DNA from 2 places in the Brevibacillus sp. MS2.2 genome. Region 2 is predicted to be linked to the other one. Evidence: riboswitches for the same ligand, from Rfam matches in the RefSeq annotation. Region 2 holds a riboswitch; the other holds the start of a gene.

Evidence for each region. Region 2 has a riboswitch for cyclic di-GMP ahead of yfmT (benzaldehyde dehydrogenase). Riboswitches for the same ligand answer to the same signal wherever they lie in the genome.
Region 1: it holds a riboswitch for cyclic di-GMP, as region 2 does, so the genes downstream of both, ggt (gamma-glutamyltransferase) here and yfmT (benzaldehyde dehydrogenase) in region 2, are expected to answer to the same signal.

Annotation. Positions count from the first base shown of each region.
Region 1 is NZ_JABSUZ010000001.1:182,538-188,527, forward strand. Features, by position in the region: gene HP568_RS00780 (APC family permease) at 1-603, opposite strand, end outside; gene HP568_RS00785 (glutamine--tRNA ligase/YqeY domain fusion protein) at 725-2,392, opposite strand; gene HP568_RS00790 (SET domain-containing protein) at 2,472-3,089, opposite strand; cyclic di-GMP riboswitch class I at 3,339-3,427, shown strand; gene ggt (gamma-glutamyltransferase) at 3,610-5,328, shown strand; gene HP568_RS00800 (methyl-accepting chemotaxis protein) at 5,410-5,990, shown strand, end outside.
Region 2 is NZ_JABSUZ010000012.1:131,349-137,338, reverse strand. Features, by position in the region: gene HP568_RS13775 (hypothetical protein) at 1-154, shown strand, start outside; gene HP568_RS13770 (RsmF rRNA methyltransferase first C-terminal domain-containing protein) at 233-1,645, opposite strand; gene HP568_RS13765 (hypothetical protein) at 1,731-2,486, shown strand; gene HP568_RS13760 (methyl-accepting chemotaxis protein) at 2,511-3,455, shown strand; cyclic di-GMP riboswitch class I at 3,632-3,717, shown strand; gene yfmT (benzaldehyde dehydrogenase) at 3,803-5,260, shown strand; gene HP568_RS13750 (methyl-accepting chemotaxis protein) at 5,291-5,990, shown strand, end outside.

The DNA of each region.
Region 1 (5,990 bases), on a different contig from region 2:
CGACGCACCTGAAAGCAGGGCAATGACAGACATATCCGGTGACACAAATGGCCGCAGGTTGAATACTTGCCCAAGCCCGTCACCTTGCATAAGGCCACGGATTGCCAATCCCGCAAACAACACGACGACCACGACTTGAAACAGTACCAGAAACGAGTTAACGGATGCGGTTACCGTTACGCGAAATACGTTTAACCCCGTCACCAATACAATGAAGCCAATAATCCACCACGCTGTCGACACGTCAGGAAACACAGATGATAGGTATACTCCCGTCAACAAGGCGTTAATCATCGGTAAAAACAAATAATCCAGCAAAGACGCCCAGCCTACCAAAAATCCTGCATAGGGATGAATCGTTTGTTGCGTATACGTATACGCGGTCCCTGCTGAAGGGAATAGCCGTACCATCTTTCCGTAGCTTGCCGCCGTAAACAGGATCGCAAGAAGTGTGACTGCATAAGCAGCAGGAACGTGCCCCCCCGTTTCTCCAGAAACAATGCCAAAGGTGTCAAAAACGGCCATCGGGGCCATGTAGCCCAGTCCAATTACGACAATATGCCGCAACTTCAAACTACGTGTTAGTTCTGCTCTCCCGTTCACTACCTGTCCCCCTTTATGTAACAGAATAATTATACACGTTGATTTATAATCACGAAAGAAAAAAGCGCTACTGCACACGGGTTCTCCATGCACAGCAGCGCTTGATTTCTATAAGTAATTCCTAGGCTTTTGGCAGTTCAAAGGAACTCTTCAACGATACAATCCGGTTGAATACGAGCTTATCATCTGTCGTATGCTTCGGATCGACATTGAAATAGCCATGACGGAAAAATTGATACTTGTCTTGTGGCTTGGTTTCTTTCATATTTGGCTCCACATAGCCTTGCAGCACTTCCAACGAATTCGGGTTAACGTTGTCGAGGAAAGTACCCTCTGCGTCTTCCTCATCCATAATCAATGGCTCGTACAAACGGAATTCAGCAGGAACCGCATTGGTTGCATCTACCCAGTGAATTGTACCTTTTACCTTACGACCTGTAAAACCGCTGCCGCTCTTCGTCTCAGGGTCATACGTGCAATGAATCTCGATCACGTTGCCATCTGCATCCTTCACAACGTCATTGCATTTAATGAAGTACGCGTGCTTCAGACGCACTTCATTTCCCGGGAACAGGCGGAAATACTTGCTCGGCGGGTTTTCCATGAAGTCGTCCTGCTCAATGTAGATTTCGCGGGAGAACGGAATTTCACGATTGCCCATTTCCGGGTTCTCTGGATTGATCTCCGCTTCGAGCATCTCGACTTGTCCTTCCGGATAATTCGTGATGACGACCTTCAACGGATTCAAAACAGCCATCGTACGTGGCGCCTTCAGCTTCAGGTCCTCACGGATGAAATACTCCAGCATTTTTTCGTCAACCGTGCTGTTAGCGCGCGCTACCCCTACTTCACGAGCGAATGTACGAATTGCTTCCGGTGTATAGCCACGACGACGGAAGCCTGCGATGGTTGGCATACGCGGGTCATCCCAGCCGTCTACTACATTCTCATCGACAAGCTGTTTCAGCTTGCGTTTACTCATAACGGTGTTGGTCAGATTCAAGCGAGCAAATTCGTACTGGCGTGGTACCTTCTCCATTTCGCACTCGCGGACTACCCAGTCATACAACGGACGATGATCTTCGAATTCCAGTGAGCACAGGGAGTGTGTCACGCCCTCAATGGCATCCTCCAACGGATGAGCGAAGTCGTACATCGGATAGATGCACCATTTGTCGCCCGTGTTGTGATGCGTTGCATGGGAGATCCGATACAGAACCGGATCACGCATGTTGAAGTTCTGAGAAGCCATATCGATTTTCGCACGCAGCACCTTTTCTCCGTCCTTGAATTCCCCTTGGCGCATCCGTGCAAACAGGTCCAGGTTTTCCTCCACAGATCGGTTGCGGAACGGACTATCTGTGCCAGGCTCTGTCCATGTCCCACGCATTTTACGCATTTCTTCGGGAGACAGATCGTCTACATAAGCCAGACCTTTTTTAATCAACAGTACCGCCCGGTTGTACATCTCTTCAAAGTAATCAGATGCAAAAAACAGCCCGTCCCATTCGAAGCCAAGCCATTGAACGTCCCTTTTGATGGCCTCTACGTATTCGATGTCTTCCTTTACCGGGTTGGTATCGTCAAATCGAAGGTTGGCCTTGCCAGAAAATTCACGTGCCAACTCAAAGTTGAGGCAGATTGCTTTTGCATGTCCAATATGAAGATACCCGTTCGGTTCTGGGGGAAAGCGGGTAATGATTTCCTTTACTTTGCCCTCTTGCAAGTCATCAATCATGATATTGCGGATAAAATTGGATGCCGCTACCTTGTTTTCCAATGAAATCAACCTTTCACTTCACCTTTACATTCCATAATACTGATTCTCTACCCAGAGTTCAACAAAATCGGGTCGTTGACCGACCCGCTCACGTCTTCCATTGCTGCCTCGTTTGCCATTGTGACCTGCAATACAGATGAATGACAGAATCAATGGCAACGCGCTGCTCCGTGATCCCACGAATCGTTTCGAGATGCTTCGGGGAAATCAGATGCAGCAAAGGCTGTTCAACATGATTGAAACGTTGGAAGGCTTCCGCAGCAATCCGATCCCACTGCGGGTAATATCGAAGCAAGTCATCGGGCATTACGCGGGAGCGTTCCGTGTCGGACTCGGGCAAACAATCAAAAGGTTCATCCAGATTTAACGTTCCATAATCATCAGTCAACTCTTCACCCGGCTGAATATCCCGTGCAGCCAATTCCATATCATACATGGTCGGCACGCAATTCGCATGAAAGCTGTGGTTCACGTACCTTGCCTTATCCCAACAAAGAATGTACTTTCCGAACTGGTTCTTGAACGAATATTTTTGTACGTCCTGTTTTCGTAATGAATCAAGTCTTTCCACAAATCCCGGGTCCAATACCTGGTCCAAATTATCCTGTGCCCATACAATCGTTCCTTTTGGGATAAACCTTGTCGCAAACACACCGTACCCGATCTCATCGTTGATATAGCGCAATTCTGTATCGGGATGCATCATGGTCTTTGTTTCACTCCTTGGCGAATGTGCCTTTTTATCATCATAAGCAGTTCAGCCCCAGGAGGTGTGTGAATGTCTGCGAAAAACAACCTTCCTCATAGCATTCCTGACTATTTTTCTGGATGAAAATAATTTTTCTTATTTACCACAAATGGTAAATAGTCTATATTATTGGCAAACGGAGTTTTAGGAACATTTTCCCACAACGATCGAATCAGTTTATGTGTCAATTTTCTACTTTAACCATTGATATCGAAACGGCATACCCGGGGAAATCCGGCGACGCAAAGCTATAGGGGCTACCTCCGTAACAGCGGACACGCTTGCCAGCTACCGAAGTATTGATGTAGGACGAGACCAATGATCCTATATCATTGGTCTTTTTTTGCGCTCACAATGTCTATTTTTGTCTATTTTTGTATGATTGTGTATTTTTAACTTTTAAAGGAGGTGAGGCAACAGCGGATAGCCGGTTTAATGAAAACATTATTTTATTCATCATGAAGGAGGTTTCATAGGAATGTCATTCTGGAAGAAACTCTCGACCGTCGCGCTGACTGCTGTCATCGGGCTATCAACATTCTCTGGGGTACAAGCTGCTAACCGTCCAACATCGATGTCACCGAACGCAATGGTGACGACTCCTCACTATCTGGCTACGGCTGCGGCCCTAAAAACATTGGAAGACGGTGGAAATGCAGTAGATGCTGCTATTACAGCCGCTTCCACATTAGCTGTCGTCTATCCTCATTACACATCCATTGGTGGAGATAACTTCTGGCTCATCTACAATGCCAAAACCAAAGAGCTGAAGGCGCTGAACGGCAGTGGTCGCGCAGGCGAAAAGGCAACCATCGACTATTACAAAAACAAAGGCTACGAAAAAATCCCGTCCCGCGGTTATGAATCGGCAAACACTGTCCCTGGTGTCGTCTCCGGCTGGTGGGAGGCGTACAACTACGCCCATAAAAGCATGGGCAACAGTAAGCTTCAATGGAACAGACTGCTGGAGCCTGCCATTGGATACGCAGAGAATGGATATCCAGTCACCCCTAACCAAGTATATTGGACGAAATACGCGACAGATCCAACTGACAATGACTTGAAAAACCTTCAACGTTTTGATGGATTCCGTAAAACATTCCTGAAGCCAAACGGCGATCCTTATGCAGCAGGCGAAATTCTCAAACAAAAGGATCTTGCCAATACTTTGCGAATCATTGCAAAAAAAGGCGCTGACGGTTTTTATAAAGGAGAAGTTGCTAAAAAAATCGTAGCAGACATGCAAGCCAACGGTGGATTGCTCACGTTGAAAGATTTTGAGAAGCACACCTCCACTTGGGCAGATCCAATTTCGGTAGACTACCGCGGTTACAAAGCGTACAATGTTCCGCCTAACTCCCAAGGCATGGCATCGCTCTCTATTCTTAATGTTTTGAATAACTTTGACCTCAAGAGCATGGGTGAAGGAACACCCGATTACTATCACACGATTGTAGAAGCTACCAAACAGTCTTTTGCTGACCGCGACAAATGGCTGACTGACCCTGCCTTTGTGGATATCCCTGTGGATGAACTGTTGTCCAAGCAGCACGGGAAAGATTTAGCTGCGCGCATTGATATGAAGCAAGCCGCCAAATCCGTAGAACCGCTTGATCCAAAAGGAGATACAACCTGGTTCGGGATCGTCGACAAAGATGGAAATGCAGTGTCCATCATTCAGAGTCACTATTTTGACTGGGGTTCCGGCATCGTAGCGAAAGATACGGGCATCCTTATGCAAAACCGCGGAAGCTATTTCTCTTTGGACCCTAAACACATCAATCACTTGGAACCAGGAAAACGCACCTTCCACACAATTAACCCAGCTATGCTCTTTAAAGGGGACAAGCCTTATCTTCTCTACGGAACACAAGGGGGAGAAGGACAGCCGCAAACGCAAGCCGCTCTCGTCACGCGTATCATCGACTTTGGTTTCAGCGTGCAAGACGCAATCGAAGCGCCGAGATGGCTGCATGGACGCAACTGGGGATCTTCTTCCAACAATCTAAAGGTGGAAAGCCGCATCCCTCAAGAAGTCCTGGACGAGTTGATTAAACGTGGGCATCCAGTAGAAAAGCTGGAAGCAGCCTATACCGATACGATGGGACAGTCCGGCGCAATCCTGATTGACCCGCAAACCAATGTAAAATTTGGCGGTGCTGACCCTCGCGGTGAAGGCGCTGCAATGGGATATTGATATTTTGTCAGACTGCTGAGTAAATCTCAGCAGTCTACCTGTTTCTATTTCGCAATCACGGATTAGGAGTGGAAAAACCCTATGTTTTTGTTCAACAAGCTCAGGAACAAAATGATTCTTTGGTTTCTCGTCGTGGCCGTCATTCCACTTACTGCCGTTTCGTTGTTTATCACGAGCAGCTTTTCATCCATTCTGATTGATAAACAAAAATCATCCTATGTTGACCTTACTTCCAGTACAGCCATAGCTATGGATCAATATCTGGATCGGCGTATGACAGAAATTCAGATTTTAGCCCGTACCGCGGATATTCAATCCGATGATGCAGCGGCAAAAAATGAATTCATCCGCAAGTTTACCGAGGAAATGAAACTGTATGACGGAAATACGTTTATCGCAAGCGATGGAAAAGTAACGGCTGATACGTTCCCCAAAAGCGTTGGAATCAATCTTGCCGAGCGCCAATTCTTCAAAGACGGTATGCAGGACAAGTCCAGCTTCTCCGATGTTCTTGTTGCGAAAACAACCGGCAATCGCTCTATCATCGTCGCTTCCCCTGTAAAAGCGAAAAACAATGAGAAGCTTGGTGTTTTGACCGGGCTCGTCAATGTAGATGACTTCACAGCTACATTTCTCAAAGATTTGAAAGTAGGCAACGATGG
Region 2 (5,990 bases):
CCAGATGATTCGCAATTACGTGAGAACGTATCCGAATTCGAATGCGATGCAAATTGCCAACGCAACAGGGATATCTGTTTCAAAAATATTGCGTTATATTAGAAATGGCTCTTTGACCGTTGTAGACAATCCGTCCCGCAGAGGGAGATCATAAGAAAAAGAGAAAAGCCCACAAGCAGCCACGAATGCATCTCGTGTAGCCTTGTGAGCTTTTTTTATTTTTGAAGCAAAACTACAACCACCGTAGACCCTTAGGATAATGATTTTTGAGTTGCCCCTCAGATTGCTTGCCCCAACCGATGGAGAATCCATCTACAGTAACCAGCGTCCAGCCGCTATCACCGTCACGCGTGAGCGCTTCTCCTTTTAAGTATCGCAACATTTCAGGATCGTCTGCGCCATAGGAAGCGACACGGGCTGCCTCCGCAGGAGAGAGGGCGAGTGCCAAGGCGTGTGCAGGTTCAAATCTGTTCTTTTTTACGGTTCCTAGGTGCAGACCGACGCGAGCGACCTTGAGCTTGTCCAAGTCGAGCTCGGGAGCAGGTGAGTAGTAAAGCTGCTCGCCGAACAAAAGAAAAGCTGATTCATCATCGAATGGTTGGGAGAGCGCCGGGAGCGCTTCGTCCGCGAACGTACGCCAGGCTGCCAGGGCTTCTTTTCGACCTGCCGGAGCCGATTTTACCACACGCTTTTCTTTACGCTTCCCGGAAGGTTCATGAACTTCAGCGGTCTCACTCTTTTGCAGCTTGGCGAGGTAATGCCCCTCTCCCTGGAGACGATGGGGCCACAATCTGGCTGTCTGGGTGAGCTGCTCGTTTTGCGGCGACGCCCACTCGGGTTGACCAGCAGAAAAGCAATCTGCATGTGGCAGCGGAACGATTTCAAATTCCGGGTGACTTCCCAGGAAGTTAACCAGTGACTGCTCATTTTCTAATGGAGCAAATGTGCAGGTGGAGTAGACCAACGTTCCGCCTGGCTTCAGCATAGCAGCGGCCGCCTCGAGAATATCGCCTTGCATGACATGGCATTCGGTTACTTTTGCAGGGCTCCAGTCTTCAATTGCTTCGGGTAGCTTGCGGAACATTCCTTCGCCAGAGCATGGAGCGTCTACTAAAATTCGGTCAAAAAACTGGGGGAATCGCTCCTGTAAGCGTTCAGGCGTTTCATTGGTCACGACGGCATTGGTCACGCCGCAGCGCTCCAGATTTTCTGACAAGGCTTTTGCCCGAACAGGATGGATTTCGTTTGCTACGAGCATTCCTTGTCCACGCAAAAACGCTGCAAGCTGCGTCGATTTTCCCCCTGGCGCTGCACACAGGTCGAGGATTCGCTCACCAGGCTGTGCGCCGAGTGCTTCGGCAGCGGACATCGCGCTTGGCTCCTGCAAATAGTACATGCCAGCGGAGTGAAAAGGATGCTTGCCGGGACGATCTGGCTCTTTGTAGCGAAAACCGGTTTCGCACCAAGGGACTGCTTCCAGAGAAAACGGCGAGATTTTCAAAAAATCGTCACGACCGACCTTCAACGGATTGACCCGCAAGCCGTGTGTCACAGGCTGATCATACGAGGAAACGAATGCCTCATAATCGTGTCCAAGCATGGTTTGCATGCGCTCGGTAAATGTTGTTGGTAAATTTTTTGTCATAACAGCCTCCGATGTCAGATTTTGGCCCCATGTGAAAGGAAAACATAGAATCATGGCGAATCATAGAGAATGAGGTGAGAGCATTATGGAAGGATCCCGTGCAAAACGCTACCGCTCCCGGCGGAGGAATGACTCGGAAGTAAGCCGGTTTTGGATCATGGGGTTGCTGTTCTCACTGCTGGTGCTCGCTTTTGAATTCTTTATCGAAATACCCGCCGACGCAGATTGGCTGATCGATATGGAGATGGCTTTGTTTTCTGCCAGCTTTACGTTACTTGCCTTTTATCTGCTCGGACTTACCTTTGCCTTTTCACGCCACCAAAAGGCAGGGAAGATCAATCACCAAATCATCATCTATGTATGGTTGGGTGCGATCTTGTTTCACTTGTTCCTGCTCATCAGCAATTTGTCCAATCAGCATGTGTACAAAGCAGGGATCATTCTGTTTTTAGGACCATTGTTTTTAACTGTCTACCATTTTATCACGTACTTGGCAGCTTTGCGCGAGGAGCGTGAGGAGCAGGAGGCAGCTACGACAGCTACGCTCGAGCGTACGGCCTACCAGATGATTCTGGAGGGTGGGCGTGTATACAGCGAGCTGAATCGCCTGAAAACAGAATATCCAGAAGTGGAGCAAATGCTTCGTGCCAACGATTTTCACGATAAACTGGAGCGCTATGCTTTGGAAATGCAGCAGTATTTGCAGGCGAAGCAATTTGAGCGTAAAGACGTGGAGCTCTTGGAGGGTCACTATTATTTCTTGGAAAACTTGCTGAGCTTGGCGAAACAACATCCGGGAATAATCGAGTCCCGCGTATATAGCCGCCGAGGTGACAATTGATGGGTACAAAGGAGAGGGAAGCGGATGTTTTGGAAAAAAGACAAAGGCCTGGCAGAAAAAGAGACAGCAGCGACGACAGTGGCAACTCCCACGACCACAATGGCAGGACAGCAAGACGCTTGGAAACATGAGCTTCGCGGTATTTACGAACAGTTGGGTGCGATCTTCACTTCAAACCAAGCGATGAACGCCGAATCCGAGCAAATGGTGCGCTTGGTGACGAGAATGAAGCGTGTCGTAGATAATATCCAGGTCATTAACGAGCGGGATGATGAATCTGCGAGCCAACTGTCGGATCGAGGAGAGCGCCTGACAGATATCTGCAAACAATCGGTAGCGCGTGCAGATGAAGGCAAAAAGGCTATGACGGACGTTGTGGAAGTCATGAGCCTGCTCGACAAAGAATCGGTCCATACGTCCAAATCCATGAGCCGCTTGGAAGAGCGCTCTTCGGAAATTACGAGTATCGTCAAGGTGATCAGCGACATTGCCAATCAGACCAACCTTCTCGCCCTGAATGCAGCGATAGAAGCGGCACGTGCGGGTGAACAAGGCCGAGGCTTTGCTGTCGTAGCGGATGAGGTACGGAAGCTGGCCGAGATGACAGCGAACTCGACCAAGACGATTGCAGAATTGATCGGCAAGATTCAGGAAGAAACAAAAGAAGCGTTGTCCAACAGTGAAAAAAGCAGCAGTGCGATCAAAAACGGACTTTCTATCAGCAAGGATGCTGCGGAGAAGACGGATCAGATCGTGAATGCTTTCCAGGCCCTGAACGTCGAAGTGTCAGGCGTGATGGAAATCATCGCGCACCAAAAGCGATTTGCTGACGATGTGTCCCAGCAGGTAAGTGATGCAAAGAGCTTGCTGGACGAGCTGAATGAAGGCTTGACCAAGCATGTGAGGGACGCCAACGCGGTAGAGCAAATGCTCGCGACGAGCGTAAAGGATGTCAAAAAGTTATTGTGATCATAAGGAAAAAGAATCAGGAGTCCGTATTCAAGCGATGCGGACTTTTTGGTATTTGTTCACTTTCTTTCACTAATTATTTACATGTTTTCGTTTGACTATTCGAAATGGAGTACTATAATCAAAGTAGGATTCTCCATATCTTTCCTTTTTTCGACAAAATCCTACCAGCATTCGCTATGAATGGGCAAACCCATTGAAAATTGGGGACGCAAAGCCACGGGCCTAATGTACAAGTTACGATGGCAGCCGGGTTGCCGACTAGCAGTGTATTTTGCTGTTTTAGTTTTACGGCTCCTTTCAGGCGAAAGGGGCCTATTACCTTTACAAAAGGGAGAGGTTAAAGCATGTCAATCCTTCAAACACTGGACAAGCAGTACATTAATGGGGAGTGGCGCGACGGACTGGGCGCGAAGACATTGCAAGATATCAACCCTTACAACGGGGAAGTCATCGCAGAATTCAAAATGGCAAATCTGGAGGATATCGACGCGGCTTACAAGGCGGCAGCCAACGCGAAAAAAGAGTGGGATGAAGTGAATGCCTATACCAAATCCCGAATGTTGGAGCGAGCTGTTCACTATATCGAAGAGAATGAAGAAGAAATCATTCAGATCATCATACGTGAATTGGGTGGAACCCGATTAAAGGCGTTTTTTGAGATCGGGCTTGTGAAGGATATTATTCGCGAGGCGGCTACGTTCCCCGTACGCATGGAAGGAAAAATTCTTCCTTCTCCCGTAGACGGAAAAGAAAATCGCTTGTATCGGATTCCCGCAGGCGTTGTCGGTGTCATCAGTCCGTTCAACTTCCCGTTCTATCTGTCGATGAAGTCCGTAGCTCCAGCTCTTGGCGCGGGCAACGGTGTCGTTCTTAAACCGCATGAGCACACGCCAATCACGGGTGGGACGCTCATCGCGAAAATTTTTGAAGAAGTAGGTCTGCCAAAAGGCTTGATCAACGTTGTTGTGACGGATATTGCGGAAATTGGCGATGGTTTTGTCTCCCACCCGATTCCGCGCATCCTTTCGTTTACAGGCTCTAGCCAAGTAGGAAGCCATATCGCGCAAGTGGCAGCGAAGCATTTCAAAAAGGCGATTTTGGAGCTGGGCGGCAATAGTGCACTGATCGTTTTGGAGGATGCGGATCTCCAGTATGCCGTTAATGCAGCGGTATTCAGCCGCTTTACCCACCAAGGTCAGATTTGCATGTCGGCTAACAGGGTTCTGGTTCACCAAGATGTATACGATAAATTCCTCGATCTGTATGTGGAAAAAGTATCTGGACTCAAGGTAGGCGACCCAAATGATCCTGACACGGTAATCGGTCCACTCATCAATCAACGGCAAGTCGCCAACCTGATGGCAACGATTGATGAGGCGATACGGGAAGGAGCCGTTCCTGCATTGAAAGGGGAAGTAAAGGGCAACCTGGTCGAGCCGATCGTTTTGACAGGAGTGACCACAGACATGTCGATTGCTTCTAAAGAGCTGTTTGGTCCGGCTGTTTGCATCATGTCGTTTGCTTCCGAGGAAGAAGCGATTCGCATGGCGAACGAGACACCATTTGGATTGTCCGGGGCGATTCATACACGCGATCTGGAGAGAGGTGCCCAGATGGCCAAACGAATTGAGACTGGCATGATTCACATCAACGATGGAACGATCAATGACGAGCCAATCGTGGCGTTTGGCGGTGAAAAGCACTCCGGGTTGGGACGTTTGAACGGTCAATGGAGCTTAGAAGAGTTTACTACGCTGAAATGGATATCGGTTCAGCACAAGCAACGCCAATTTCCGTATTAATGCCAGCAAAATATAGAGGTGAAGAGGGTCATGAACGGTTACGTAGAATGGAACGAAACGGAAGCTTCCGAAGAGGGGAAAAACGCAGAGCTGCTCGAGGCGTTCATCAAGGTTGCCCCCTATTTAAATGATTTGCTCTCCGATGACATTACCATTGGGGTCTATGACACGGAAAAGCTATTGCGCAATGTGCCTGCCCAAACATTTGCACTGCAAGTCAAGCCGGGTGATCCACTCCAGGAAGGAGATGTGATCACCAACGCGATTCGAAAAAACACCAAGCAGGCGATGATGGTCCCCAAGGAATTATTTGGGTTTCCTCTCATCGCACGGGCGATCCCTCTGCATGATCACACGGGAAAAGTCATCGGTGGTGTCGGCATTGGTTCCAGCATGGAGCGAGCCAATGAGCTGTATGAAATTGCGGCAAATCTCTCGAGCGTCGTCGAGCAGGTCAGCGCCACCACACATGAGATGGCTGTGCAGATCGGGAATTTAAACGAGCAAATGAAGGCGATCTCAGAGCAAGCCAATGATGTGAGCCAAAGTACGACTGAGATCGAGCAAATTACGCTCGCCGTGAAAAAAATCGCTGATCAAAGTAACATTTTGGGACTGAATGCGAGCATTGAGGCTGCGCGAGTAGGGGATGCAGGGCGAGGGTTCGCTGTCGTTGCAAATGAAGTTCGCAATATGGCGACGGATTCACGGGCGAATGCAGACAAAATCA